DNA from 2 places in the Streptomyces sp. NBC_01775 genome. Region 2 is predicted to be linked to the other one. Evidence: riboswitches for the same ligand, from Rfam matches in the RefSeq annotation. Region 2 holds a riboswitch; the other holds the start of a gene.
The links. A riboswitch is a leader RNA that binds a small molecule or an ion and turns the genes downstream of it on or off. The one in region 2 is predicted to bind glycine.

Region 1 (14,226 bases), 5.8 Mb from region 2:
CTGCCTCCACACGGCTTCGGGGGCCAGTCGACCGGTGATGACGGCGCCTCCGGCGACCACGGTGAGGGACATCTGATTGCTTTGCTCGGACTCCACCACGGCGGCGATGTCGACGAGCAGTGCGTCAGGGTTCGGCATGAAAGGCGATTCTATTCTGCGGCCTGGCCCGGCCCGGCCCGGCCCGCCTGGCCGAACCCGCCACGGACCCCGGCCCGCCACGGTCCCGCGCGGCGGGCGCCGCCTCCACTTCAGCTTGTCAGCCTCATTGGACGGCAAAGGCAAAGGCAAGGAGAGCTCTCCTTGCCACTCTCAACGTATAGCGCGCTGGGGGGCTTGCCGCAAGACCCGGGTCACGGCGCAGAATCGTCGGCCGATGCCACAACCTGCGGAAATGAGGGCAGTTGCGGGTCCTCGGCGCGGAGGCGCGGAGGCGCGGAGGCGCGGGGGCGCGGGGGCGCGGGGCGCGCGTCGCCCGACTGGGCGGAGCGGCAGGCCTACTCGTCAGAGGGAAGGCGACCAGGGATGAGGACGTGCTCGACAAGTGGTTCGACGGAGTGGGAGGTGCCGGTGAATCGATCGGCCACCGCAGCGCAACGGGGCACGGCCGCCTCGGAGGTGTCGCGATGATTGAGCAGTACGTGTTGGATCTTCAAGAGGCTGACGAGACGCAGGTCGCGGTCGTCGGCGGCAAGGGCGCGCACCTGGGCGGGCTGTCGCGGATCGAAGGCATCCACGTGCCGGGCGGCTTCTGCGTGACGACGGACGCCTTCCGGCGGATCATGGCGGAAGCGCCGTCGATCGACGATCGGCTCGATCAGCTGTCGCGCCTGAACCCGGACGACCGGGAGGCGGTCCGCACGCTCAGCGCGGAGATCCGCCGGACCATCGAAGGGATCGCCATCCCGGACGATCTCGCGGCGGCGATCACCCGCGCACTCGGCCGGCTCGGCGAGCAGGCCGCCTACGCCGTCCGGTCCAGCGCGACGGCGGAGGACCTGCCGACGGCCTCCTTCGCCGGCCAGCAGGACACGTACCTGAACGTCGTGGGCCCGACGGCGATCCTCCAGCACGTCAGCCGGTGCTGGGCCTCGCTGTTCACCGAGCGGGCCGTGACCTACCGCCGGCGCAACGGCATCGGCCACCGTACGGTCCACATGGCCGTGGTCGTGCAGCAGATGGCCTTCCCGCATGCGGCCGGCACCCTGTTCACGGCCGACCCCGTCACGGGCAACCGGAAGGTCGCCACCGTGGACGCCGGCTTCGGCCTCGGCGAGGCCCTGGTCTCCGGCCTGGTGAACCCGGACGTCTTCAAGGTGCGAGGCGGCGAGGTCGTCGCCAAGGCGATCGCCGCCAAACAGCGTGCCGTTCACGCCCTGCCGGACGGCGGAACGCGGGAAGTGGCGATCGACTCGCAGCGGCAGGAGCAGCCGGCGCTGACGGACGCGCAGGCCGTGCGGCTCGTACGGCTCGGGCGGCGGATCGAAGCGCACTTCGGCCGCCCGCAGGACATCGAATGGTGCCTGGCCGACGAGGGCTTCCAGATCGTTCAGAGCCGGCCGATCACGACGCTGTTCCCCATCCCCGAGGCCGGTGACCAGGAGAATCACGTCTACCTCTCCGTTGGCCATCAGCAGATGATGACCGACCCCATGAAGCCACTGGGGCTCTCCGTGTGGCAGCTGACGGCGATGGCACCGATGCACGAGGCCGGCGGGAGGCTGTTCGTCGACGTCACCCGGCGCCTGGCCTCGCCCGCGAGCCGCGCCGCCCTCCTGGACGTCATCGGGAGAGGCGATCCACTGATCAGGGACGCTCTGGAGAGCGTCCTCGACCGCGACGATTTCGTCCCGTCGCTCCCGGACGCGGGACCGGGACCCGGCGGGCCTCCCCCAGGCCCGGGGGGCCTGGGAGGTACCCCCAAGGCCGGCGGTGCGTCCGCCCCGGTCGAGGCCGATCCGGCCATCGTCACCGAGCTGATCGAGCGCAGCCAGGTGTCCATCGCCGCCCTTGAGCGCGACATCCGGACGAAGACCGGACCGGCGCTGTTCGACTTCCTGCTGGAGGCCTTCGAGGAGCACAAGCGGGTCCTCGGTGATCCGCTGAACCTTCAGGCGATCATGGCGGGGATGGAGGCCACGTGGTGGCTCAACGACAAGCTGATGGAGTGGCTGGGTGAGAAGAACGCGGCCGACACGCTGACGCTGTCAGCGCCGGGCAACGTCACGTCGGAGATGGGATTGGCGCTGCTCGACGTCGCGGACGTGATCCGCCCGCGGCCGGAGGTGGTCGCGTTTCTCCAGGGCGTCGAGTCCGGCGAGTCCGGCGAGTCCGGCGAGTCCGGCGAGTCCGGCGAGTCCGGCGAGAACAACGCCTTCCTGGACGAGCTGGCGCAGCTCGCGGGCGGGACCGAAGCGCGCGACGCCATAGAGGCCTACCTCGGCCGGTACGGCATGCGCTGCGTCGGCGAGATCGACATCACGAGGCCGCGTTGGCGCGAGCGCCCCACCACGCTCGTGCGCGTGATCCTCGACAACGTCAGGAACTTCGAGCCGGGCGCCGCCGAGCGGCGCTTCGAGCAGGGGCGGCAGCAGGCGCGGAAGAAGGAACAGGACGTGCTGGCACGCTTGCGGGCCCTGCCGGACGGGGACCGGAAGGCCGACGAGGCCAAGCGGATGATCGACCGGGTCAGAACCTTCATCGGGTACCGGGAGTACCCGAAGTACGGCATCGTCAGCCGCTACTTCGTCTACAAGCAGGCCCTGCTGGAGGAGGCCGAGCGCCTCGTGCGGGCAGGCGTGCTTTCTGAGCAGGAGGACAGCTTCTACCTCACGTTCCAGGAACTCCACGACGTCGTGCGCTCGAACCAGGTGGATGGCCGGCTCATCCAGCGGCGCAAGGACGCGTTCCGGTCGTACCACGCGCTCACACCGCCCCGGGTGCTCACCTCGGACGGTGAGGCCGTCACCGGGGCGTACCGGCGCGACGACGTGCCGGCCGGCGCCCTGATCGGCCTACCGGTTTCCGCCGGGACCATCGAGGGGAGGGCCCGCGTCATCCTCGACATGGCGGAGGCCGATCTCGAAGCGGGCGACATCCTGGTCACGACCTTCACGGACCCCAGCTGGTCGCCGCTGTTCGTCGGAATCGCGGGCCTGGTGACGGAGGTGGGCGGCCTGATGACCCATGGCGCGGTGATCGCCCGGGAGTACGGCTTGCCGGCCGTCGTGGGCGTGGAGGGGGCCACCCGGCTGATCCGGGACGGGCAGCGGATCCGTGTGCACGGTGCGGACGGGTATGTCGAGCGGTGCTGAGCAGGGGCTGCCCCTGGCTGTGCTTTGCAGGATGCGGGTGCTCCCCCAAGCTCTTCGAGCAGGGAGGTACCCCCAGGCTGGTCGTGCCCACGCTGCGGAGCCGCACATATGACACAGCCCCGCGCCCCTTCGGAGCGCCCCGGCGCTGGGCGCGCATGATCCGCCGGTCACGGCGCTAGTGCCGCTCCTGGCCGTCCCTCAGTACCACGCAGGCGCTGAGGTGCCAGGTCTCGTCCTCCTTCGCGGACAGCTTCAGGTCCACCTCGCGTCCGGAGGGTCCGCCGTCCAGTGGGATCCGGAGCCAGGTGAACTCCCGGCCGTCGAGTTGCTCGCTCCTGGCCTTCTCGATCCCGTCCACACGGACGATCAGCGACCTGTTGAAGGTGTTGGGGTCGCCGGTGAGCAGATGTGCGGTGCAGCGTCCGGCGGGCAGCTTCAGCCGCAGCACGGTCGGGGCGCCGTCGCGTACGTAGTCCCGGCGGACGACATCGAACAGTCCGGTGTCCGTGGCGTCGGGCGTGTTGCCGACCCAGCCGAAGTCGGCGCCCTCGTGCCAGTCGCTGGCCGGCGAGAGACGGGTGTAGTCCTTCAGCAGGGGCGACGAGGCGGGCCCGGCGTCCAGCGCGTGTACACATCGCGCGGCGGGTGGGACGACGACGGCCTTGGCCAGGCTGCGCAGCGAGGAGTCGAGCACCCGCACCGCGCCCGACCTCGGGCGCGCGTGGAGGGTGGCGAGCGCGGGGGCCGGCGGCGGCACGACGGGTATCTTCACGGTCTCGCCCTCACCCGAGGCCACGTAGGAGGTCGCCTCCTGGGACCGCCAGCCCTCGGGTACGTCCAGCGTGGTCACCGTGCGCAGCCCGGAGCTCGTCGCGTTGACCACCTGCACCGGCAGCTCGTTGCGCTCCCCGCCCAGCAGTGCCGTGTCGGCCGGGGCGACGATCGCCTGGAGCCAGCTGCGGCGCTCGTCGCGGATCCGGCTCAGGTCGAACCAGTAGGCGGCCAGGGTGTCCCGCCACTGGGCGGCCTCGGTCATCTGCTCCCCGAACCGGCGGTGCACGTCGGTGAACCGCCGGTGGTCGACGCGGCGGCGCAGCCCTTCCCACTCCGTGCGCATGTCCGCCACCCGCGCCGCGCCGGAGAAGTGCGTGTCGTAGATGTGCTGGATCACCGTCTTGCCGTTGTCCAGCCGGTGGGTGTACGGGACATGGTGAAGGAAGAGGAGCAGTTCCTCGGGGCAGTTCTCCAGCGACTCGTAGGCGTCCCGTGTCGCCGGCGCGTACAGCTTGGTGTAGCCGTTGCCGGTGGCGGCGGTGCGGTCGTAGCCGATGCCCTCGCGGTCGGACTTGTGGAACTGGGTGGTCGTCGTCGGGCTGGGGTCGAAGTGCCCGGTCACCGAGCCGTCCGGCGGGTGGGTGAGGTACCCCGTGCCCAGTGGTGAGGTGTAGTCCTCGTAGGTGCGCCAGGAGCCCAGGAGCAGGGCGGAGACCGTCTCGACGACGTGCGGGTCGTTGCCGAAGGTCATCCGGGTCCACTCGGCGGCCAGGTCCTGTGCCGACAGCTCGGGATTCCACGCCAGCCGTCCGTAGCCGTGGGTGTTGGCGGCGGCCAGGTGTGAGCCGGTCCAGTTCATGGCGTCGCCGAAGTTCATCACGCCGGCGAATCCGAAGTGCGAGTAGGAGTGCACCCGGCCGGTCACGACACGGGCCACGGTGCTGCCCTCCCCGGCCTTGAGCGTGTCGAAGTCCAGGACTTCCTTCCACTGCGGAACCAGATAGCACAGATGGGTGGCGTGCCCGGTGTACTCCTGCGTCACCTGAAGTTCGATCATCGAGTTGGTGCGCGGCAGTGAGCCGAAGAGAGGATGGGCCGGCTCGCGGACCTGGAAGTCGATCGGCCCGTTCTTGATCTGCACAACGGCGTTGTCCGCGAACTTCCCGTCCAGCGGCGTGAAGTCGAGGTAGGCCTGCCGGTCCCACTTCTCGTCGGTGTCGTGCACGAACGACCGCCACATCACGATCCCGCCGTACGGTCTCAGCGCGCCCGCCAGCAGGTTGGCCCCGTCGGCGTGGGTGCGTCCGTAGTCCAACGGCCCGGGTCGGCCCTCTGAGTTGGCCTTGACCAGGAAGCCGCCGAAGTCCTCGATCCTGCCGTGGATCTCCTTGGCCTTCTTCGTCCACCAGTCGCGCACCCCCGGGTCGAAGGGGTCTGCGGTGTCCAGCCCGCCCAGGTCGATGGGGGCGGCGAAGTTCGCCGTGACGTACAGCGCCACGCCGTAGCGGCGCAGTACGCCGGCCAGCGCGGCCAGCTTGGTCAAGAACGGCTCGGCGAGGTAGTCCGCGGTCGTGTTGACATTGTTGATCACAGCGCCGTTGACGCCGAGCGAGGCCATGACCCGCGCGTAGTCCGTATACCGCTTGTCGAGTCGCGGCAGCTTCTCCCAGTCGAAGAAGGACCGGCCGGCATAGCCGCGCTCGATCGAACCGTCCGGGTTGTCCCAGTGGTCGGCCACGCGCAGCGGGGCGGCCGGGCGCTCCGTGAGATCGACACGCTCCAGCGGCCGTCGGGTCTGTACGAGGCGCAGCAGGTGGAACGCGCCGTAGAGCACACCGCGGTCGGCATGGGCCGCCACCACGGTGAAGTGCCTGCCGCGCCGGGTGACCCGGCGGACAACATAGCCCTCGTCGCCCAGCTCGGACAGGTCGCTCGCGGGGACGAGCTCTCGGACCAGGACGGAACTCTTCGGGGTGCCCACCACAAGCGCCGCGCGTGAGGGAGCGTCGGCGCGTGGCGTCACCCTCGTACCGAGCAGCCCGGTGAGCCCGCGGGTCAACTCGTCCACCGCCGACTGTTGGAGCGGGCCGCCTCCTTGCCAGACCAGGGACGCCAAGGCAGCCCGGTATCGCTCGAGTTGACCGGGATCCTCCACCCGCCTGTACTGCAGCCACAGGTCGTACCCGTCCTCGGTGGGCAGCGTGGCCGCCGAGGATCCGGCGGCGGGGACCGGCTGGGCCGACGCCGGTACGGAGAGACTGAGCGAACCGGCTGCGCTTCCCAGAGCTGCCGCGGACAGAACGCTGCGGCGCGGTATTCCTGAGCTCATGACCCTCACTTCCGTTGATGAACGAAGAGTGCACATCCAGGCCAGGACCAAGCCTCGCAACCGTCACACGCAGTACGACAAGTGTCAACACAAAAGACCACGAAAGAACATGGCGGTCTGAGGGCGTACAACCTTCCCGGTTTATGAGTGAATTGCTAGCGCCACGCCAGCGCGCGACTTCTGCATGGAGTGGCGTGGAATGGCGTAGGTGGCTCTATATGCGTGAACGTCAGACGCGTATGCTAACGATCAAAATCCAACAAATCTGAGCCATGTGGCCGAGGTGAATCCGGTAAGCGCTCACCGCGAGGAAATCGACACCGGCGGCGCGCACAGGGGGCACCACCGCGGTGCCGCCGCGAGCACGCGGAACCCGGCCGTCTCCTAAGTTGATGCCAGGACGCGGTCAAGCGCTGCCCGGCCTGCGGGTCCCCATGTCGGCTTGCCACCGGGAAGACCCCGCTCCCCGGCCTGGCCCATGCGGATGAGGAAGAGGCACTTCAGGGCAGCCAGTCCTCGTGCGCGCCGGATCATCGCCCCGTCCCCGTCCCCGTCCCCGTCCCCGTCCCCGTCCCCGTCTCCGTCCCCGTCCCCCTCCGCGTTCGCGTACGCATCGAAGAACCGTGATGCCGCGCCCGCGGGAAGGAGCACCCACGCAGCCGCGAGATCGACCGCCGGATCGCCTGCGCACAGGTCACCGAAGTCGATCACGCCCGAGAGCGTCCCGTTCGAGACGACGACATTCGCCGGGTGAAGATCGCCGTGCAGCCATACCGGCGGGCCCTGCCAATCGGGGGCCGCAAGGGCCTCGTCCCAGATGTCCCGGACATTCCGGAGATCATCGGCAACGCCTTCAGCGGCGGCTTCCGCGAGTGTCTTTTCGACGGCGTCCGCGAGCGTGCCAAGGGGAACCCCGCGATCCGGACTGGTCGGTGCCTCGGCGGGCGCCTGCGTATGAAGCGCTTTGAGGAAGCCCGCCAAGGTGTCAGCCGCGCGGTCGTGGCTGATCGGGGCGCGGTCCGCCGGTTCGCCAGGAACCCAGGCCGCGATGGTCCATGGCCGCGGGAAGCGCGCGGACGGTTCACCGATCCGCGTGGGGGTCGGGACCGGCAGCGGAAGGCGCGGCGCCAGGGCGGGCAGCCACCGGTGCTCTTTGCGCAGGAGGGACGGCGCGCGCTCCGTGCGCGGCATGCGCACGGCCAACTCCTCGCCAAGACGCCACAGTTGGTTGTCCCAGCCGCCGTCCACCGCACGCAGGTCCAACCCCGCGAGGTCCGGATGCTGCTCTCTCACCAGGGAGCGCACCAAGCTGGTGTCGATCTCGAAGTTGCCCATGATCTCACTCAACCATCGATGGCACGTGGCCACCGATGGTTGAGCGCGGTGGCCACCCGCCGGCGTCCACGTCGGCCCGGACCCCGGGCACCTCCGCCGGCTCGCCGTCGCACGCGTTCGCGCAGACGGCCTCGCCGGCGTTGTCCTGCGAAGGAGGGACCTTCAGCTCTGTCACAGGGACTTCCGAGGGACATTCGCCCCGTACGGAAGGGCAAGCCCGTGACAGCGCTGAAAGACGCGAATCACCTGGTCAGGACAGGTGCGCTCAGCACTCGATGACGTTCACCGCGAGCCCGCCCCGCGCCGTCTCCTTGTACTTGACCTTCATGTCCGCACCCGTCTCGCGCATGGTCTTGATGGCCTTGTCGAGGGAGACGTGGTGGCGGCCGTCGCCGCGCAGGGACATGCGGGCCGCGGTGACGGCCTTGACGGCCGCCATGCCGTTGCGCTCGATGCAGGGGATCTGGACGAGGCCGCCGACCGGGTCGCAGGTGAGGCCGAGGTTGTGTTCGATGCCGATCTCGGCGGCGTTCTCGACCTGTTCGGGGCTGCCGCCCAGGATCTCCGCGAGGCCGCCGGCGGCCATGGAGCAGGCGGAGCCGACCTCGCCCTGGCAGCCGACCTCGGCGCCGGAGATCGAGGCGTTCTCCTTGAAGAGCATGCCGATCGCGCCGGCCGCGAGGAGGAAGCGGATGATCGCCTCGTCGTCCGTGCCGGGCACGTAGTGGTGGGCGTAGTGCAGGACGGCGGGGATGATGCCGGCCGCACCGTTGGTGGGGGCCGTGACGACCCGGCCGCCCGCCGCGTTCTCCTCGTTCACGGCCATGGCGTACAGCGTCGTCCACTCCATCGCCTGCGCCTCGGCCCGGCCCTCGGCGCGCATCTGGCGGGCCGAGGTGGCCGCGCGGCGGCGGACCTTGAGGCCGCCGGGCAAGATGCCCTCCTGGCTCAGGCCGCGTGCGACGCAGTCCCGCATGACCTGCCAGATCTCCAGCAGGCCCGCGCGGATCTCCTCCTCGGTGCGCCACGCCTTCTCGTTCTCCAGCATCAGCCGGGAGACCGACAGCCCGGTCTCCCGGGTCAGGCGCAGCAGCTCGTCACCGGTGCGGAAGGGGTGGCGCAGCACGGTGTCGTCCAGCTTGATGCGGTCCTCGCCGACGGCGTCCTCGTCCACGACGAAGCCGCCGCCCACCGAGTAGTACGTCTTCTCCACCAGCGGGGTGCCCGCCTCGTCGTAGGCGAAGAGCGTCATGCCGTTGGCGTGGTACGGCAGGGAGCGGCGGCGGTGGAGGACGAGCTGGGTGCGCTCGTCGAAGGGGACGGTGTGCGTATCGCCTATCTCGGCCGCCAGCAGCCGCAGCCGGCCCTCGGTGCGGATCCGCTCGACCCGCTCGTCCGCGCGTTCGACGTCGACCGTGCGCGGCGACTCGCCCTCCAGGCCCAGCAGCACCGCCTTGGGGGTGCCGTGGCCGTGCCCGGTCGCGCCGAGCGAGCCGAACAGCTCGGCGCGCACGGAGGCGGTGTGCGCGAGGACGCCCTCGTTCTTGAGGCGTCGCGCGAACATGAGCGCGGCCCGCATGGGGCCGACGGTGTGCGAGCTGGACGGGCCGATGCCGATGGAGAACAGGTCGAAGACCGAGATGGCCATGATGGCGGCTCCCTGCCCCTGCGGGACGTCGGGGTGTTGCTGGGTGGGGTGGTGGTGGCCGGTGTCTTTGGCCCTCGCTTCTCCCCCGGCTCCGGCCGGGGGAGAAACGCGGGGGAGCCCTACTTGCCCAGGGTCGGGTACAGCGGATGCTTCTCCGCGAGAGCGGAGACGCGGGTGGCGAGGGCCTTCGACTTCGCCTCGTCGAAGTCCGGCAGCAGCGCCTCGGCGATGATGTCGGCGACCTCGGTGAAGTCCTCGTCCTGGAAGCCCCGGGTGGCCAGCGCGGGCGTGCCCACGCGCAGGCCCGAGGTCACCATCGGGGGACGGGGGTCGTTCGGCACGGCGTTGCGGTTGACCGTGATGCCGATGTCGTGCAGCCGGTCCTCGGCCTGCTGGCCGTCCAGCTCGCTGTTGCGCAGGTCGACCAGGACCAGGTGGACGTCGGTGCCGCCCGACAGGACCGAGACGCCGGCGTCGACGGAGTCCTGGCGCAGCAGGCGCTCGGCCAGGATGCGGGCGCCGGAGAGCGTGCGGCGCTGGCGGTCCTTGAAGTCGTCGCCGGCGGCGATCTTGAAGGAGACGGCCTTCGCCGCGATGACGTGCTCCAGCGGGCCGCCCTGCTGGCCGGGGAAGACGGCGGAGTTGATCTTCTTCGCGTACTCCTTCTTCGAGAGGATCACGCCGCCGCGCGGGCCGCCCAGTGTCTTGTGTGTCGTGGTCGTGACGACGTCCGCGTGGGGCACGGGGGAGGGGTGGAGGCCCGCGGCCACCAGACCGGCGAAGTGCGCCATGTCGACCATCAGCAGGGCGCCGACCTCGTCGGCGATGCGGCGGAAGGCGGCGAAGTCGAGCTGGCGCGGGTAGGCGGACCAGCCCGCGATGATCATCTGAGGACGGTGCTCCCTGGCGAGCTTCTCGACCTCGGCCATGTCGACCTGGCTGGTCTCGTCGTCGACCTTGTAGGCCACGACGTTGTAGAGCTTGCCGGAGAAGTTGATCTTCATGCCGTGGGTGAGGTGACCGCCGTGCGCCAGGTCCAGGCCCATGATCGTGTCGCCGGGCTTGAGCAGGGCGAACATCGCGGCGGCGTTGGCCTGGGCGCCCGAGTGCGGCTGCACGTTGGCGGCCTCGGCGCCGAACAGCGCCTTCACCCGGTCCCTGGCCAGGTCCTCGACCACGTCGACGTACTCACAGCCGCCGTAGTAGCGGCGGCCGGGGTAGCCCTCGGCGTACTTGTTGGTGAGGACCGAGCCCTGCGCCTCCATGGCGGCGATGGGGGCGAAGTTCTCCGACGCGATCATTTCGAGGGTGGACTGCTGGCGGTGGAGCTCGGCGTCGACGGCGGCGGCGACCTCGGCGTCGACCTCGTGGAGAGAGCTGTTGAGAAGCGACATGTAAAGAACCATCCCTGGGAGAGGAGGCGGGCTGGGCGGCACGGAAAGCGGGGCAGGGGGCGCGGGCGGGCGGGCCTCAGCTGCCGGAGGCGAACGCGGTGTACTCGTCGGCCGAGAGCAGATCCTTCGGCTCCTCGGACAGCGTCACCTTGAACAGCCAGCCGCCCTCGAACGGGGCGGAGTTGACGAGCGCCGGGTCGTCCACGACGTCCTGGTTGATCTCGGTGATCTCGCCGGAGGCGGGGGAGTAGAGGTCGCTGACGGACTTGGTCGACTCCAGCTCGCCACAGCTCTCACCCGCGGTGACGGTGTCCCCCACCTCGGGGAGCTGGACGAAGACGACATCGCCGAGCGCCGTCGCGGCGTGCGCGGTGATGCCGACCGTCGCGACACCGCTCTCGGCGTCCGACAGCCACTCGTGCTCCTTGCTGTAGCGGAGCTGCTGGGGGTTGCTCATGGTCTGATTCTCCCGGATGAGATGCGTGCGACGGAAACGGTCTTGGCAGGTGGGACGGGAAACACTCTCCCCGCCCCGGCAGCGCCGGACACCGGATGGGGACACCGGACGGGCGGCGGCCGAGGGGTCGGCCGACGCTTGCGGAGGGGATCAGCCGCGCTTGTAGAAGGGAAGCGCGACGACCTCGTACGGCTCATGAGAGCCGCGGATGTCCACCGCGACGCCCTCGGTGCCGGGCGCCGCGTGCGCGGCGTCCACATACGCCATCGCGATCGGCTTGCCCAGGGTGGGAGAGGGGGCGCCGGAGGTGACCTCGCCGATGACCGTGCCCTCGCCCGCGACCACGGGGTATCCCGCGCGCGGCACCCGGCGCCCGGTGGCGACCAGCCCGACCAGCTTGCGCGGCGGTGCCGACTCGGCCCGCTCGGCCGCCGCCGCCAGGGCCTCCCGGCCGACGAAGCGGCCCTCGTTCGTGGTCTTCTCGAACTTGACGGTCCTGCCCAGGCCCGCGTCGAAGGGCGTCAGCGCGGTCGACAGCTCGTGCCCGTACAGCGGCATGCCCGCCTCCAGGCGCAGCGTGTCCCGGCAGCTGAGCCCGCACGGCACCAGGCCCGCGTCGGCGCCCGCCTCCGTCAGCGCGCTCCAGACGGCCTCCGCGTCCTGGGGCGCCACGAACAGCTCGAAGCCGTCCTCGCCGGTGTATCCCGTACGGGCGATCAGCGCGGCCCGGCCCGCGACGATGTCGCGCTCGCCCGCGTAGTACCGCAGCCCGTCCACGTCGAAGCCGGTCAGCTTGCGCAGGATGCCCGCGGCCTCGGGGCCCTGGACGGCCAGCAGCGCGTAGCCGTCGCGGTCGTCGCGCACCTCGGCGCCGCTGCGCAGCCCGGTCTCCGGGGCGTCCAGCCGCTCGTGGAGCGCGTCCAGTACCACCTGCGCGTTGGCCGCGTTGGCGACCACCATGTACTCCTGGTCGGCCAGCCGGTAGACGATCAGGTCGTCGAGGATGCCGCCGTTCTCGTCGCAGATCATGGTGTAGCGGGCCCGGCCGACGGCCAGCTTGGAGAGATTGCCCACCAGCGCGTAGTCCAGCAGCTCGCCCGCCTGGGGGCCGGTGAGGGTGATCTCGCCCATGTGCGAGAGGTCGAAGAGCCCCGCCCTGGAGCGGACCGCCAAGTGCTCCTCGCGCTCGCTGCCGTAGCGCAGCGGCATGTCCCAGCCCGCGAAGTCGGTCATGGTCGCCCCCAGCGCACGGTGCGTGGCGTCCAGGGCGGTCTTGCGTACGGCCGGATCGTGCGCGGTCGGCGCAGGGGCGGCCGAGGGCTCAGGCTCAGTCATTCAGGCTCCCGAAGCTGGGTGTGACACGGATGTCCTCCCCATCTGTCATCGGAACCTGAGAGGTTCGCCGACAGCTCCCGAACGGCTGGAGCCGGGCTTGCACCGTGGGTGGAGCCGCCGTGCCACGCGTCGCGTCGCACGAGGGCCCGCTTTTCAGATCTGCCTCGCCCGCGCGGTATCGGGGCCTGAGAGATTCAAGGGAGGATCTTGCTCCTTCGGCGCCCCGGCGTGCTGCTGCCAGGGACTCTCCCGCGCGGGCTCGAACGGCCGGTATGGAGTTGGCCCGGACATCATCGCACGGGTGAGCGGACCATGACTGCCCCTGAGCGGGAGGCATTCACCTTGAATCGCATTACCTTTTCTTGACACTCTCTTCTGGAGCGGCGGCGGAGCCGTCGCGTCCGGGAGGGGTGATCCGTGGGCAGCCTGCGCGGTGCCGATACGACAGCGAGGGGACCAGACGCGGCCACGGCCACCCGTGCCGACGTTCCCCACGACCTGCGGGGGACCGTCGCCAGACACACGCTGCGCTACCCGGCGGGGGACGTGGTGGTGGTCTCGGGACTGCCCGGCGGCGGCAAGTCCACGCTGATCCGCGCGGCCGTGCCCGCGCGCGCCGACGTCATCCGCGTCGACTCCCAGGACACCCGGGAGCGCTGGGAGCGCCGGCTGCCCGGCTGGCTGCCGTACGGCGTCTACCGCCCGCTGGTGCGGATCGCGCACTACGCGGGGCTGCGCCGGGCGCTGGCCTCGGGGGCTGCCGTGGTGGTCCACGACTGCGGTACGCAGAGCTGGGTACGCCGCTGGCTGGCCAGGGACGCGGTGCGCCGGGGGCGCGCGCTCCACCTGCTGCTGCTCGACGTGACGGCCCGGGACGCGCTGTCCGGGCAGGCCGAGCGGGGCCGTGGGGTCTCGGGGTACGCCTTCCGGCGCCATCTGCGGGCGGTGCGCAGACTGCGGGCCGCGGCGCAGACGGGACGGCTGCCGGGCGGATGTGTCTCCTCGGTGCTGCTGGACCGGGGCTCGGCCCAGGCGCTGCGCGAGGTGATCTTCACCCCCGCGTCGTCCGCCGATGTGCCCTCGCCCGTTCCGGGGGCCCGCGCGCCCGCGGTGCCGCCGCCCGGGAGCGGCGAAGGGGCCGTGGACGGGGACACCAGCGGCAAGACCCCGGACGCGACCGGGGTCAGCGGCCCTGTGCAGGGCTGACGGGCAGGCGGAGATCATGGATAGGCTTGGCCGCATGACAGTTCCGCCGCAGCCACCGCAGCCGCAGCACTTCGGCCCCGGACACGGAGGCGGCTGGCCCGGTAACGAGTTGGAGGAGGCGCTGGCCGCCTCCGTTCAGGTCCCCGGAGCCGGTGCCCGGCTGCTGGAGGTCCTGGGGCGCAGCAGTGTATGGGTGCCGCTGCCCGAGGGCGGCGGCCGGGAGAGCCGCGACCTGGACCTTCCCACCATCGAGTTGGACGGCGCCGCCTACGTCCCCGTCTTCAGCTCCGAGGAGCAGTTCCTCAGCGTCGCGGGCGGCCACATGTCGTTCACCATCGCCCCCGCCAGGGAATTCGCGCGGGGCCTGCCGCCGCAGGTGGGCATCGCCGTCAATCCGGAGGGCACGGTGGGGGTGCCGCTGCCGCCGGAGGCCGTCG
Region 2 (14,226 bases):
AGCAGCGTGTAGCGGTCGCCCTCCGTGAGGTTGGCCAGCGTGAGATCGCGATTCGTGAGGGTCGGGAGAATTCCGATCATGACGATGCGCGCGTTCACCTCGCGCGCTTGCCGGTCCGCGTACGAGAGACCGGTGCGGAGTTCTTCGGCGAGCTGGTCGAATACCCTCCCGGAGAGCGCGTGCGGCACAATATTCACTTCCAGATTGAACTGTCCCAGTTCTGTCTGGAAATCTCGGCAGGCGATGTGCTTGAGAACCTCCGCATTCACCATCAACGGCTGTCCGCCGGCGTCGGCGAGATTCAGCTCGATCTCCAGCCCCATGAGATTCCTGGGACGGTCGAACCTCTTCTCCTCCAGGAGCTGCGCCAGTCCCCGCAGACACTCGCGCAGCTTCTGCCGGTAGCGCTGGCGGTCGGACAGGTCGAACCTGCCGGCCACGACCTTCTCTCCCATCGGAGGGTTCCTCCCCTGTTCGTGGTTCGGTCCGGGCGTGCGGTCCGAGCGTGCACCGATGATGCCCCTCATCGCGCCGGATAACGCCTGCGAGTGCTGACTCGGAGGTCAACTGCCGCTAGGCTGGCAGGTGACGCACGGCACATTCCTTCGGCATACGGCGGGGCCGGGTGCCCTTCGCGTGCGTCTCGTGAAAAACACCGACGACATCAGGCCGACCGCGATTCGAGTGGAATCCAAGGTCATTGGGGCCTCCTTGTCGTCGCAGCAGGTGAAAAGCCTGCCGATTCGGCCGATTATGCCCTTACGGGAAACACCGGAGTACGTTAGCGGAAACCCCACTCGAACACATCTCGTATAAACTCCGCGAACGAGGCAGAGACTTGGCGCCCCCGGCTTGCTCCTGTCGACGCCCCCGCCGCGCCCGCGGCCACCCCTGCGCCGACACAGTCGTCCGCGCCCCCGCCGAGCACCATATGTCTCCGAAGAGAGGCGACCCGCCATGCCGCTTCACGTACCCCCGGCCCCAGCCCCCGCCCTGCGCAGTGTCCTGACCGCTCTGAGCTCTCCCACTGCGGTCCGCGGTACCCGCGCCCCGGCAGCGCTGCGCGCCGCCCGGGGTCCTCTGCGACCCGAACTTCCGCTTCCGGCGCACGAGATGGTGCACGTCGGTCCACGTACCACCGAGCAGCGCGCCGCCGCGCTCCGCGAGGGCGACCCGGGGACAAGCGGGCCCCGTACCCGTCTGACGGGCTGGCGCTTCCTGGTGCGCGACACCGGCGCCGAGCAGGGCGACACCCGGTCCCCGGCGCCGCACGCCGGTACGGCCGAGGCGGTCCTCACCCCGGACGGCTGGGCCTTCGGCCAGTTCCGACAGGGTCCCTACGTGATGTCCACCGTGCGCGCGCTGCGCCAGGCCGAGGCCCTGCCCACGCCCTACCAGCCACGTCTGCTGTCCGTCCCCGAGCTGTACATGCTCACGCTGTGGCTGCACCGCGACATCTCGGCGGATCCCTCGGCCGGCTCGCCCGACCCGGCCGACCTGCTCATCCCGCTGGCGCCCGCGCCTCCCGGCATCGCCCCGCACCAGCCTCACCGCGTGGACGCGCTGCTCCCCGTGCTGACCCGCAGGCTGGTCGCGGCTCCGGCGTCCCTGCTGCGCACGCCCGCGTGAAACGCCGTCTGTCCTGCGGCGCGGCCGTGCGTGTCCGTGCGACCCTCCGGATGGACTAGTCCTATGGGCCGGGTGAACCCCCCAAAGTGACCGTGTCGTTGGGCGCAACCGCCCGCCCGGGTGACGCGTCTGTGCGGTTGGGAAAGTGCTGACGCGAAATCCCTGCGGATTCGAGCCAGCGGCGGAACACTGGGGGACGGACCGGAATTACGGGGGATCGGCTATGGGCATCCAAAGCCGCAGGACAGACGCCACCACACGACGGAAGACGACACCGACAATGTGCAAGCACCAGCCACCGTGCCCGACAGCGGACTCAGCAGACAGGGAGGCCGCGCAGCCCGTGGCCCACCACCCCGAGCAGGGATGGAGCCTGCTGTGCAACGGGGTCCTGCTCTTCGAGGACACAGGTGAGCTGCTGCCGGACGGCCAGATCATCGCTCCGCACCGGCCGCTCGGTACGCACCACATCACCACAGCCGCCTGACGAGCGGGCTTCGAGCCAACGTCACAGAACATCCAGGGCCGGCCCGGCGTCCCGCCGCACCGGCCCTGACATGTGCCCGGCCCTCACCCGCCTCCCCGCAGGCCCGGGCCGTGGGTCAGTCGTCGTACTCGGCCACCGGCGGGCACGAGCAGACGAGGTTGCGGTCACCGTAGGCACCGTCGATCCGCCGCACCGGCGGCCAGTACTTGTCGGCCGCCCGCACCCCCGCCGGGAAGACCGCCTCCTCGCGCGGGTAGCCCTGCTCCCACTCGCGTCCGAGCATGGCCGCGGTGTGCGGCGCGTTGCGCAGCGGGTTGTCCTCCGCGCCCCACTCCCCCGAGCCGACCCGCTCGATCTCCGCACGGATGGCGATCATCGCCTCGCAGAAGCGGTCGAGTTCCGCCAGGTCCTCGCTCTCAGTGGGCTCTGTCATCAGCGTGCCCGCGACCGGGAAGGACATCGTCGGCGCGTGGAAGCCGTAGTCGATCAGCCGCTTGGCGACGTCGTCGATGCTCACGCCGGTCTGTTTGGTCAGCGGCCGGACATCGATGATGCACTCGTGCGCCACCAGCCCGTTCGGCCCCGTGTAGAGCACCGGGTAGTGCGGCTCCAGGCGCTTGGCGATGTAGTTGGCACTGAGCACCGCCACCTGTGTCGCCCTGCGCAGACCCTCGGCGCCCATCAGGCGGACGTACGCCCAGGAGATCGGCAGGATCCCGGCCGAGCCCCAGGGCGCTCCGGAGACGGGACCGATACCGGTCTCCGGGCCCGCGGCGGGCTGGAGCGGGTGGTTGGGCAGGTACGGCGCCAGGTGCTCGCGCACCCCGATCGGGCCGACGCCGGGCCCGCCGCCGCCGTGCGGGATGCAGAAGGTCTTGTGCAGGTTGAGGTGGGAGACATCGGCGCCGAACCGCCCCGGCCTGGCCAGCCCGAGCAGCGCGTTGAGGTTGGCGCCGTCGACGTACACCTGGCCGCCGGCGTCGTGCACCGCGGCGCAGACGTCGGTGATGTGCTCCTCGAACACGCCGTGCGTCGAGGGGTAGGTGACCATCAGAACGGCCAGTCGCTCGCCGTGCTGCGTGATCTTCTCCCGCAGATCGTCCACGTCGACGTCACCGTTGTCGCTGGTCTTGACGACCACGACCTTCATGCCCGCCATCACGGCGCTGGCCGCGTTGGTGCCGTGCGCCGAGGACGGGATGAGGCAGATGTCGCGCTGCGCGTCGCCGTTGGCATGGTGATAGGCGCGTACGGCCAGCAGCCCGGCCAGCTCGCCCTGGGAGCCGGCGTTGGGCTGGAGGGAGACCTTGTCGTAGCCGGTGACCTCGGCGAGCCGGTCCTCCAGCTCGTGGATCAGCGTCAGATAGCCCTCGGCCTGCTCGGCCGGCGCGAAGGGGTGCAACCCGCCGAACTCGGGCCAGGTGACCGGCTCCATCTCGGTGGTGGCATTCAGCTTCATGGTGCACGAGCCGAGCGGGATCATGCCCCGGTCCAGCGCGTAGTCCCGGTCGGCGAGGCGGCGCAGGTAGCGCAGCATCGCCGTCTCGGAGCGGTGTTCGTGGAAGACGGGGTGGGTGAGGTACTCGTCGGTGCGCAGCAGGCCGGCGGGGAGCGTGTCCTCGGTGGCCGCGTCCAGTTCGTCGATGTCCACGGCGCCGGCGGCGAGGCCGAACGCCTTCCAGACGGCCGTCAGTTGCGCGCGGCCCGTCGTCTCGTCGCAGGCGATGCCGACGTGGTCCTCGTCCACCTGCCGCAGATTGACCCCGTCCTCGCGGGCTCGCCCGGTCACCTCGGCGGCCCGGCCGGGTACGCGTGCCGTGACGGTGTCGAAGAAGGCGTCGTGCGCGAGTTCGACCCCGCCGCCGCGCAGCCCGGCGGCGAGAACGGCGGCGTAGCGGTGCGTACGGCGGGCGATCGCCGCCAGCCCGTCGGGACCGTGGTAGGCCGCGTACATCCCGGCCATCACGGCGAGGAGCACCTGCGCGGTGCAGATGTTGCTGGTGGCCTTCTCCCGGCGGATGTGCTGCTCGCGGGTCTGGAGGGCGAGCCGGTACGCCTGCTCGCCGTCCGCGTCCTTGGAGACGCCGACGAGCCGTCCGGGCAGACTGCGGGCGAACTTCTCGCGCACCGCCATGTAGCCGGCGTGCGGCCCGCCGAAGCCCATGGGTACCCCGAAGCGCTGGCTGGAGCCGACGGCGATGTCGGCGCCCAGCTCACCCGGCGAGGTCAGCAGGGTCAGCGCGAGCAGATCGGCGGCGACCGTGACGACGGCGCCCAGCTCGTGCGCGCGTTCGACGACGGCACGCGGGTCGCGCACGGCACCGGAGGCGCCGGGGTACTGGAGGAGCACGCCGAAGACGCCGCGCTCGACCACCTCCTGCGGGATGCCGTCGCCGAGGTCCGCGACGATGATCTCGACGCCGGTCGGCTCGGCCCGGGTGCGCAGCACGGCGACGGTCTGCGGCAGACAGTCCGCGTCGACCAGGAAGACGCCGTCCTTGACCTTGCCGACCCGGCGGGAGAGCGACATCGCCTCGGCCGCCGCCGTCGACTCGTCCAGCAGGGAGGCGCCGGAGGTGGGCAGCCCCGTGAGGTCGGCGACGACGGTCTGGAAGTTGAGCAGCGCCTCCAGCCGCCCCTGGCTGATCTCCGGCTGGTACGGGGTGTAGGCGGTGTACCAGGCCGGGTTCTCCATGACGTTGCGCAGGATCACCGGCGGCGTGAAGGTGCCGTAGTAGCCCAGACCGATCATCGAGTGCAGCACCTGGTTGCGCGCCGCGAGGGAGCGCAGCTCCGCCAGCACCTCGGCCTCACCACGCGCCTCGGGGAGTCTCAGCTGCTCGGTGCTCTTGATCACGTCGGGCACGGCTGCGGCCGTCAGCTCGTCGAGCGAGCCGTAGCCGACCTGGGCGAGCATCTTGGCCTGCGCGGCACTGTCGGGGCCGATGTGGCGGCTCTCGAAGGGGGCGCCACGCTCCAGCGAGGAGAGCGGGATGCGGTGGGAAGTCATCTGCGGGGGCCTCCTGGTCTCTGCGACCTACGAGGGGCACCTGTCACGGGTGCCCGGACGGCCTCCCCCTCTGTCATCTCAACCTGAGAGTTTCACCGGTCCGCCCACATGCCGGACGGCCCGGCTTTCACCGTCGGTGAGGAGGGGCATCGGCGCTGGTCCGGGCCCGCCCTGCTTTCCAGAGTGACCTCGTCCGCGCGGTACGTGAGCCTGAGAGATTCCGGGGAGGAGTTGCTCCTTCGGCGCCCCCGGCACTCACCGGAGGACTCTCCCGCACGGGGTCGACAGCCGTTTATGAGCTTATCAGCGGCCCCTCGAGCAGCGACCCGACGTGCACTCAAGTGGCCAATCCCGGAAAAGTGCCGTTTCGTTGTGGGTACACGACTGATTCGTTGTGGGTACACGCATCCCCGGCGACTGCTCACCGTGGGAGGGAGACACCGTGCAGACCGACATCGATCCGCGGAGCCTGATCGGCCGCAAAGCGTACGACCGCGAGGGCACCAAGATAGGCACCGTGGACGAGGTGTACCTCGACGACGCCACAGGCGCACCCGAGTGGGCAGCCCTGCGCACCGGCCTGTTCAGCAGGGACGCCTTCGTGCCGCTGGAGCCGAGCAGCCTGGACAGGGAAGGGCTGCGCGTCCCCTTCGAACGGGCCCTGATCAAAGACGCTCCTGACTTCGGGGTGGGCCGCCATCTGTCCCCGCAACAGGAACTTCAGCTCTACCACCACTACGGGCTGGACGTGCCCGTGGGAGGCGAGGCCCCGGTCCCTCCGGACCACGACTTCGGACGGGTTGCCGGCGCCGGGGACTGATCTGCCCGCCCCCCGCTGCCGGACGCGCCCTCGCGCCAGGCCAGCACCGCCGCGATCTGGGCGTCCAGCATGCGCGGCTCGGCCGGCTCCAGGTCCGGGTCGTCCACGGAGAACGTCCGCACCCTGCCCGGCGGCGAGTCGGGCTCCTCGAAGCGGACGGTGACCTTCCCGACGCCGCTGCCCTGCACCCAGCCCCTGCCGTGCTCGGCATGCCGTACGTCCCGCCCGGGAATCCACTGCCGGTCGGCGAGCACCACCGGCTCGTGCGCGCCGGACAGCGCGCTCTCCTCCCCCGCGCCCGCCGCTTCCTTCGTAGCCTCCGCGGCCTCCTGCGCCGCCTCGGCCTCCGCCTCGCTGCGCGCGGCCTGGGCCTGGGCGAACAGATCCTCCTGTGTGAAGTCGGCCAGGCCGCTCACGGCCACGCCGAGCAGCCGCACGCCCGCCGTCGTGTCCACTCCCTCCAGCAGCCGCTGTGCCGACTCCTTGACGACCCCGGGGTCGTCGGTGGGGCCACGCAGGGTCTCGGATCTGGTGAGCGTGGAGAAGTCATAGCTGCGCACCTTGATCACGACCGTCCGGCCCGAGCGCCCGGCCGCTCTCAGCCGCGTCACGCAGCGCCCGGCGAGCCGCTCGACCTCCAACCGCACCCGCGTACGGTCGGTGAGGTCCACGTCGTAGGTGTCCTCGACGGAGACCGACTTCGCGTCCCGCTCGGCCACCACCGGCCTGTCGTCGGTCCCGTACGCCATCGCGTGCACGGAGGTGCCGTGCGCCTTGCCCAGCAGCCGCAGCAACTCATCCACGCCGGCCTCCACCACCTCACCGACGGAGGTGATCCCGGCTCTGCGCAGCGTCTCGGCGGTTGCGGGGCCCACCCCGGGCAGGGTGCGCACGGTCAGCGGCGCCAGCATCTCCCGCTCGGTGCCGGGCTCTATCAGCACCAGCCCGTCGGGCTTCGCCTGCTCCGAGGCGATCTTGGCCAGCATCTTGGACCCCGCGAGCCCGACAGAGCCGCTGAGACCGGTGGCCGCACGGATGTCCGCCCGCAGCCTTTCCCCCACCTCACGAGCCCCCTGCGGGCCGCCTGAGGTCCCGTCGAGCGCCTCCCCGGCCTCCAGGTCGACGAACGCCTCATCGAGGCTCAGCGGCTCCACCAGAGGCGACAGACGGTGCAGCAGCTCCATGACCACGTCGCTGACCGCCCGGTAGACCCCGAAGCGGGAGCCGAGATACGCCGCGTTGGGACACAACCGCCTCGCCTGCGCCGTGGGCATCGCGGAATGCACACCGAAGCGTCGCGCCTCGTACGACGCCGTGGAGACCACCCCGCGCGGGCCCAGCCCTCCGACGACCACGGGCTTCCCGCGCAGGCTGGGCTTGGATGCCTGCTCCACCGCGGCGAAGAAGGCATCCATGTCCAGATGCAGGATGGTCGGCTGGCTCCTCACGTCTGCCGATGCTGCCGTACGGGTCTGACAATCTCAGCCCGCGCGGTTGCGACGGCGCGCCAGCTCGTCCTCGGGATGGTGTCCGACCAGGGTCTCCCCCGTGTCGACCCGCTCGCCGTGCAGCTGCGAGAGCGCGCCCTCGACGTCCTTCCAGACCACACCCACCGCGATGCCGAAGACGCCCTGCCCGCCCTGGAGCAGGTCGACGACCTCGTCGGGCGAGGAGCACTCGTAGACGGTGGCGCCGTCGCTCATGAGCGTCATACGGGCCAGGTCGGTCCTGCCCCGCGAGCGCAGGTGGCGGACGGCGGCGCGGATGTTCTGGAGAGAGACCCCGGTGTCCAGAAGACGCTTCACGATCTTGAGGACGACGATGTCCCGAAAGCTGTAGAGCCGCTGGGTGCCGGAGCCGTACGCGGGCCGGATGCTGGGTTCGACCAGGCCGGTGCGAGCCCAGTAGTCGAGCTGCCGGTAGGTGATGCCCGCCGCCGTGCAGGCTGTGGGCCCGCGATATCCCACCTCTTCCGGCGCGGCGTCCGCCGGGGGGTCGTCCGACGAGGGGTCCGCCGGTGGAGTGGACGGCCGCCCCGGGGGCACCTCCCGGCCGGAGGCTGGGGGAGGGCCGTCGGGTGGGGACGAGTCGCCAGCCGCCGTACCTTCGCCGCCGGTGCTTGTCACGCCGACCTCCGTCCTTCACATCCCGGGTTACCCCCGGAACCTGCCCACATGAAGGTAGGCAGTCACTCCGGGTGCGTCAACGATCGCCACACTCGGCATGGCGAGTGATAATGCCCCACAGGGTGGTTTCGCGCACCCTTGGTCCGGGAATGGCTGGCCGAATGGCCAGGCCAGGATGAAGCCAGGTCTCCGGTAGGGGCGCCGCGGCCCCGGCGGGGCTACGGACGCCATCCGTCACTGGCTGCTGGTACCGAAGTCCTCGGGAGAGATCTGGTCGAGGAACTCGCGGAACTTCTCCACCTCGTCCTCCTGCTCGTCCGGGATCGCGATCCCGGCGTCGTCCAGCACACCGTCACTGCCGTAGATCGGCGTTCCCGTGCGCAGGGCGAGCGCTATGGCGTCGGACGGACGTGCGCTCACTTCGACTCCGCTGGCGAAGACCAGCTCGGCGTAGAACACGCCCTCCCGCAGATCCATAATGCGGACCGCGGTCAGCTCCTGACCCACTGCTTCCAGGACGTCCTTGAACAGGTCATGGGTGAGTGGGCGTGCGGGGGTCATGCCCTGCTGGGCGAAGGCGATCGCCGTCGCCTCCCCCGGGCCGATCCAGATAGGGAGGTAGCGGTCGCCTCCCACTTCTCGCAGGAGCACGATCGGTTGGTTGGTGGGCATTTCCACCCGGACACCCACGACGTCGAGCTCATTCACACAGCAACCCTAGGCCGTGCCGCGCCTGTTTGGGTAGTCGGGCAGCCTTCCGGTGAGGGCATCCGTGTGCCGAATCAGTCACCGCGCGGGTGCAGGGCGGACTGCACAAGGGCCGCGTGCAGCCGTACGGAGAGCCCCGCGAGTTCCTGTGCGGTGCTCTCGGCCCGGGCCCTGGTACGGGGATCAGGGTGCCGCCGCAGGGGTGCCACAAGCTGCTCCACGAGGTCCGCCTGGCGCCCGGCAGCCGCCTTCATGGCCCGCAGGTGGCGCGGTTCGAGCCCGAAACGGCCCAGCTCGGCCACCAGCCGGGCCACTGTGACCTCCGTCAGCTCATAGGCCCCGTCGGAGGCGGCGCCGACCAGGCCGTACGACTCCCACTCCGCCAGCTCCTCCTCGTCCACCTCGGCGACGGCCAGCAGCTCCTTGCGCCCTATACGCACGGCAGGAGCCGGAGGCGTCACCTCCGGCTCCTGGATCTCGCGGGTGGGGGCGGGGACCGCCGGCAGCGGCTCGCCTCTGCCGAGGGCGTCGAGATGCTCCCTGATGACCTTGAGGGGCAGGTAGTGGTCCCGCTGCATTCTCAGGACATAGCTGAGCCGCTCGATGTCCTCGGCTCGGAACTTCCGGTATCCGGAAGGGGAACGGTCCGGCTCCACCAGGCCCTCCGCCTCCAGGAAACGGATCTTGGAGACGGTGACCTCGGGGAACTCCTCACGAAGCGCCTGGAGCACGGCGCCGATGCTCATCGGACCGCTCTGCCCGGCGGCGGTGCCCGGAGAGGCACCGCCCGACGGTGTGTGCAGCATGAGCCTTCCCTGCGGGAGGTGTCAGAAGGTGCGCTGGCTCGCGAAGAAGACCAGCCGGTACTTTCCGATCTGCACCTCGTCCCCGTTCCCCAGCGGCACGCCCGACTCGATCCGCTCACGGTTGACGTAGGTGCCGTTCAGGCTGCCGACATCGGAGACGGTGAAGACGCCGTCGCTGCCCCGCCGGAACTCGACGTGGCGGCGCGAGACCGTCACGTCGTCCAGGAAGATGTCGCTCTCGGGGTGCCGCCCGGCGGTCGTCAGCTCGCCGTCCAGCAGGAAGCGGCTGCCCGAGTTGGGACCGCGCCGCACGATCAGCAGGGCGGAACCCACGGGGAGCGCGTCGACGGCGGCCTGGGCCTCGGGCGGCAGGACCGGAGAGGCGTGCTGCCCGGTCACCTCCGCCTCGTAGGCCTCCAGACCGGAGATGGAGATCGTGGAGGTCGTCTCGGACGATCCCTCCGCGGGGACGCCTCCCCGCAGGGGGGCTCCGCAGTTGGAGCAGAACCGGCTCGCTTCCGCGGCCTGGGTTCCACACCTGTTACACACCGGCAAGGCAGAACCTCCACCTGTATTTGAGGTTGGCGGTGCTCCGGAACCTATGCGCCCCTGTGTGCCAGGGTCAACAGAAACAGCTCCGTGACCACTCGAAGTGTCTCCGTTACGAGGTGCTACCTCGTCCCGGAACAACGGGCGCTCCCCGCCGTCCCCGGGTGCGCCGCCCGTCATCTCCGCGTTCCGGGAAGCACGGTGCCGCGCGGCGCTGCCACCGTCCTGGCGGCTCTTGCCGAACAACTTCGCAAAAATACTCACGGGCGATTCCCCTCGCACGAAACAGACCCGCCCGTGGGGCAGGACAGACCCTCGATGCTCTCATTGATCACACAGGACGCCCGGATAACGTCTGTGACCCGTAGACAGTTTCCACCACGCAGTACTCAACTGACCGGCCGACCCCCCGGAAGCCCTCTCAGCGTCTCACTGCGATGACGACCGAGCGTAGTCAGGCCGCTTCGCCTGTCGCAAGGCATCCACAGTGATCTTCTCCGACCGGGTCACAGACGCTGTGGCCTGCTTGTTCTTCAGCGTCTGCACGACTCCGCCGGGGATGTTCAGCGCGGGCTCCAGGTCCGCCGGCTTGCCGATGACCTCGAAGCGGTAAGGCTGCTCGATCCTATGCCCGTCCACGCTCACTCCGCCGCCACTGTCGGAGAAATAGGTGCTGGCCACCACGCGGACGCCGTTGATCTGCATGGCCTCGGCGCCCGCGGCCCGCAGTTCCTGGACGGCGTCGAGCAGCGTGTCGGAATCCGTGGCCCCCGCACGGTCCTTGACCGTAAGGCGGATGCCGGGACCCTCCGCCTTGACGGTGCCCGCGAGGACACCGAGCTGGGCCTCCTTCTCCCGGGTCTGCTTGCGGGCCTCTTCCGCCTGGTCCGAGCTGGACTCCAGCTCGGTGCGGTGCCCCTCCAGCTCCCGCTTCTCGTCCTCCAGCCGCTTGGTGCGGTCGTCGAGTTCGTCGAGAATGCGGACCAGGTCCTCGTGGCGTGCCCCGCGCAGCGCGCTGTTCTCGCTGGTGGAGCGCACCTGAATGGCGAGCCCCAACCCGAGGACGAACAGCAGCACGGCGACGATGAGTTGGGCGCGTGTCACCCGGGGCGGCCAGACGGCCTGGACGAGCCGCCGGCGGCCACTGGGCTGCGGCGCGGCCTCCGGCGCCGGCTCCGCTGCGGGCTCCTCGCGAGGCGCACCACCCTCTTCCGGGGTGCGCTCTTCCTCCGATGGTGTGTTTCCTTCACTCATCGGCCTCACGCCCTGAAGACGTGCCGGCGGATGGCGGCGGCGTTGGAGAAGATGCGGATGCCCAGGACGACGACCACACCGGTCGACAGCTGCGCTCCGACGCCCAGCTTGTCCCCCAGAAAGACGATCAGCGCCGCGACGACGACGTTGGAGAGGAACGAGACGACGAAGACCTTGTCGTCGAAGATCCCGTCCAGCATGGCGCGCAGGCCGCCGAAGACCGCGTCGAGCGCGGCCACGACGGCGATGGGCAGATAGGGCTCGACCACCGTCGGCACCACGGGCCGGACGACAAGTCCGGCCACGACTCCTACGACGAGGCCCAGTACGGCGATCACGATGTGCTGCCCTTCCCTGTCTGCACAGGTTTCGCTGTTCGTACGATCAGACTCGGCGCGGCAGGCAGCCGGACCTCGTCCTGGACGGAAATGTTGGTCCGGGCACCGTAGTCCTTGTGCAGCACGTACAGGTACTGCCCGTCCACGCTGTCCTGGAAGGTTCTGCTGAGCTTCTTGCCCTGCCCCACCGCGAGCAGCGTATAGGGCGGCACCAGTGGCTTGTTGTCGACCAGGATCGCGTCACCGGCGGCGCGGATCGCCGAGCGGGAGGTGAGCCGCTGGCCGTTGACCGAGACCGCCTCGGCGCCGGATTGCCACAGTCCGTTGACGACACGCTGAAGATCACGGTCGCGGATGCGGCCGGTGTCGGAGAATCCGTTGCTGTTGCGCGGTCCGTCGCCGTGGCCGGACCCGGCGTCCTTGGCGTCGTCCACCACCAGCTTGATCCCCGGTCCCTTGACGGGGACGGCTCCGGAGAGCAGGGCCGTGGTTCTGCCGCGCTGGTCGCCGTGCTTCTCCAGGGCCTTGCGCTGCTTCTCCTCCACGGAGGCACGCAGTTCATCGACGCTGTCCTGAAGCTTGTCGGCGTCACGTCCACCGGACTCGATGCGTTCGATGAGTTCCTGCTTCTCCTTGGCGATGGTGGGCGCCGAGATCCGGGCCTGCGCCGCGCCCACGGTCACCACGAGCGCCGCGAGCACCAACCCGCCGGCCAGGCCCAGCTTGGCGCGCAGCGTGCGTGGAAGGCCCGAGCGGCCCTCCACGCCCCGCCGTACGGCGGCTTCCGCATAACCGTCATCCAGGCTGTGGTCGATGACGTTGTTCAGCAGCGACATGGAGGCGTCGGGCCGCGCAGACCTCGACGGGGTGCTCCGTGGGGGGTGCTGCTGCGACATGCCGCACATCGTCGCACGTCCGGGCCTGTGCCACCGAACGGGCCCACCCGCGCGCCGTACGGCGGGACTTGCCCTCGGCGAAGGGCCGTCCCGCCGTAGACGCGGGTATGCAGCCGCTCAGCGGCCGGCGCTGTCGACCACCTCGGCCCACTCGTCCAGGAGAGCCTGTGCGGAGGCCTCGTCGGGCCCCTCGGCCCACAGATGAGTGACGGCCTCGGCCGGGTCGGGCAGCACCATCACCCAGCGACCGTCGGACTCGACGACCCGGACCCCGTCGGTGGTGTCCACGGACCTGTCGCCCGCGGCCTCCACGACGGTGCGCATCACAAGTCCCTTGACGGCCCACGGGGTTGCCAGGTCACGGCGGCGCACATGGGCGCGCGGGATGCGCGAGTCGATCTGGCTGAGCGTCAGCTGGGTACGCGCCACCAGACCGATCAGCCGTACGAAGACCGCGGCACCGTCGAAGACCGAGCTGAACTCGGGGACGATGAAACCGCCCCTGCCGTCACCGCCGAAGACGGCGGCGTCGTCCCTGCTGACCCGGGTGAGATCGTCGGGCGAGGTGGTCGTCCACTCGACCTGTGTGCCGTGGTAGGCGGCGACCTGCTCGGCGATCCGGGTCGTGGTGACGGGCAGCGCGACCCTGCCGCTGCGCCGCTCGGCCGCGACCAGGTCGAGCATGACCAGCAGCGCCCTGTCGTCTTCCACGATCCGGCCATGCTCGTCCACCAGCGAGAGCCGCTCGCCCACGGGGTCGAAGCGCACGCCGAAGTCCGCACGCGCGGAGGCGACGATCTCCCCAAGCCGCACCATTCCCGAGCGCCGCGACTCAGCCGTCTCGGTGGGCCTGGACTCATCGAGGCCCGGATTGATGGTGAGGGAGTCGACCCCGAGCCGGCCCAGCAGGCTGGGCAGCACCAGCCCCGCGCTGCCGTTGGAGGCGTCGACGACGATCTTGAGTCCGGCCTCCTCGACGCCGGTGGTGTCCACTGCACGAAGGAGGGAGCCGGTGTAGGAGTCGTAGACGCTGGAGGGGAAGCGCAGGTCACCGATCTCGCCGGGGAAGGCCCTGCGGTACTCCTGACGTGCGTAGACGCGGTCGAGCTTGCGCTGACTCGCCTGCGAGAGGTCTCCCCCGCGCTCGTCGAAGAACATGATGTCGACCGAGTCGGGCACCCCCGGCGAGGTGCGGATCATGATGCCGCCCGCGCTGCCGCGTGCTGTCTGCTGCCGGGCCACGGGCAGCGGTACGTTCTCCAGGTCGCGGACGTCTATGGCGCTGGTCTGAAGTGCGGAGATCATGGCGCGCTTGAGGGCACGGGCACCGCGGGAGTGGTCGCGGGCCGTGGTGACGGTCGACCCCTTCTTGAGGGTCGTCGCGTAGGCACCGGCGAGACGGACGGCCAGCTCGGGGGTGATCTCGACGTTCAGGATTCCGGAGACTCCCCGGGCACCGAAGAGATGTGCCTGCCCACGGGACTCCCAGATGACCGAGGTGTTGACGAAGGCGCCGGCCTCGATCGTCTTGAAGGGGTAGACGCGGACGTTTCCCTGGACGATGGATTCCTCGCCGATGAAGCACTCGTCACCGATGACGGCG

Region 1: another riboswitch for glycine. It lies ahead of gcvT (glycine cleavage system aminomethyltransferase GcvT); the one in region 2 lies ahead of gcvP (aminomethyl-transferring glycine dehydrogenase).

The regions. Positions count from the first base shown of each region.
Region 1 is NZ_CP109104.1:2,894,342-2,908,567, reverse strand. Features, by position in the region: gene OHB04_RS12905 (hypothetical protein) at 1-138, opposite strand, end outside; gene rph (rifamycin-inactivating phosphotransferase) at 624-3,311, shown strand; gene OHB04_RS12895 (alpha-glucuronidase family glycosyl hydrolase) at 3,487-6,414, opposite strand; gene OHB04_RS12890 (aminoglycoside phosphotransferase family protein) at 6,799-7,749, opposite strand; gene OHB04_RS12885 (L-serine ammonia-lyase) at 8,015-9,397, opposite strand; gene glyA (serine hydroxymethyltransferase) at 9,517-10,791, opposite strand; gene gcvH (glycine cleavage system protein GcvH) at 10,868-11,248, opposite strand; gene gcvT (glycine cleavage system aminomethyltransferase GcvT) at 11,399-12,583, opposite strand; glycine riboswitch at 12,747-12,845, opposite strand; gene OHB04_RS12865 (AAA family ATPase) at 13,001-13,789, shown strand; gene OHB04_RS12860 (enhanced serine sensitivity protein SseB) at 13,824-14,226, shown strand, end outside.
Region 2 is NZ_CP109104.1:8,644,538-8,658,763, reverse strand. Features, by position in the region: gene OHB04_RS38185 (glutamate--cysteine ligase) at 1-455, opposite strand, end outside; gene OHB04_RS38180 (hypothetical protein) at 958-1,629, shown strand; gene OHB04_RS38175 (DUF5999 family protein) at 1,910-2,116, shown strand; gene gcvP (aminomethyl-transferring glycine dehydrogenase) at 2,232-5,126, opposite strand; glycine riboswitch at 5,315-5,410, opposite strand; gene OHB04_RS38165 (PRC-barrel domain-containing protein) at 5,569-5,946, shown strand; gene OHB04_RS38160 (DNA polymerase IV) at 5,862-7,394, opposite strand; gene OHB04_RS38155 (MerR family transcriptional regulator) at 7,428-7,913, opposite strand; gene OHB04_RS38150 (bifunctional nuclease family protein) at 8,307-8,780, opposite strand; gene ftsR (transcriptional regulator FtsR) at 8,855-9,586, opposite strand; gene OHB04_RS38140 (FHA domain-containing protein) at 9,608-10,441, opposite strand; gene OHB04_RS38135 (DUF881 domain-containing protein) at 10,565-11,389, opposite strand; gene OHB04_RS38130 (small basic family protein) at 11,395-11,727, opposite strand; gene OHB04_RS38125 (DUF881 domain-containing protein) at 11,724-12,623, opposite strand; gene OHB04_RS38120 (mannose-1-phosphate guanyltransferase) at 12,741-14,226, opposite strand, start outside.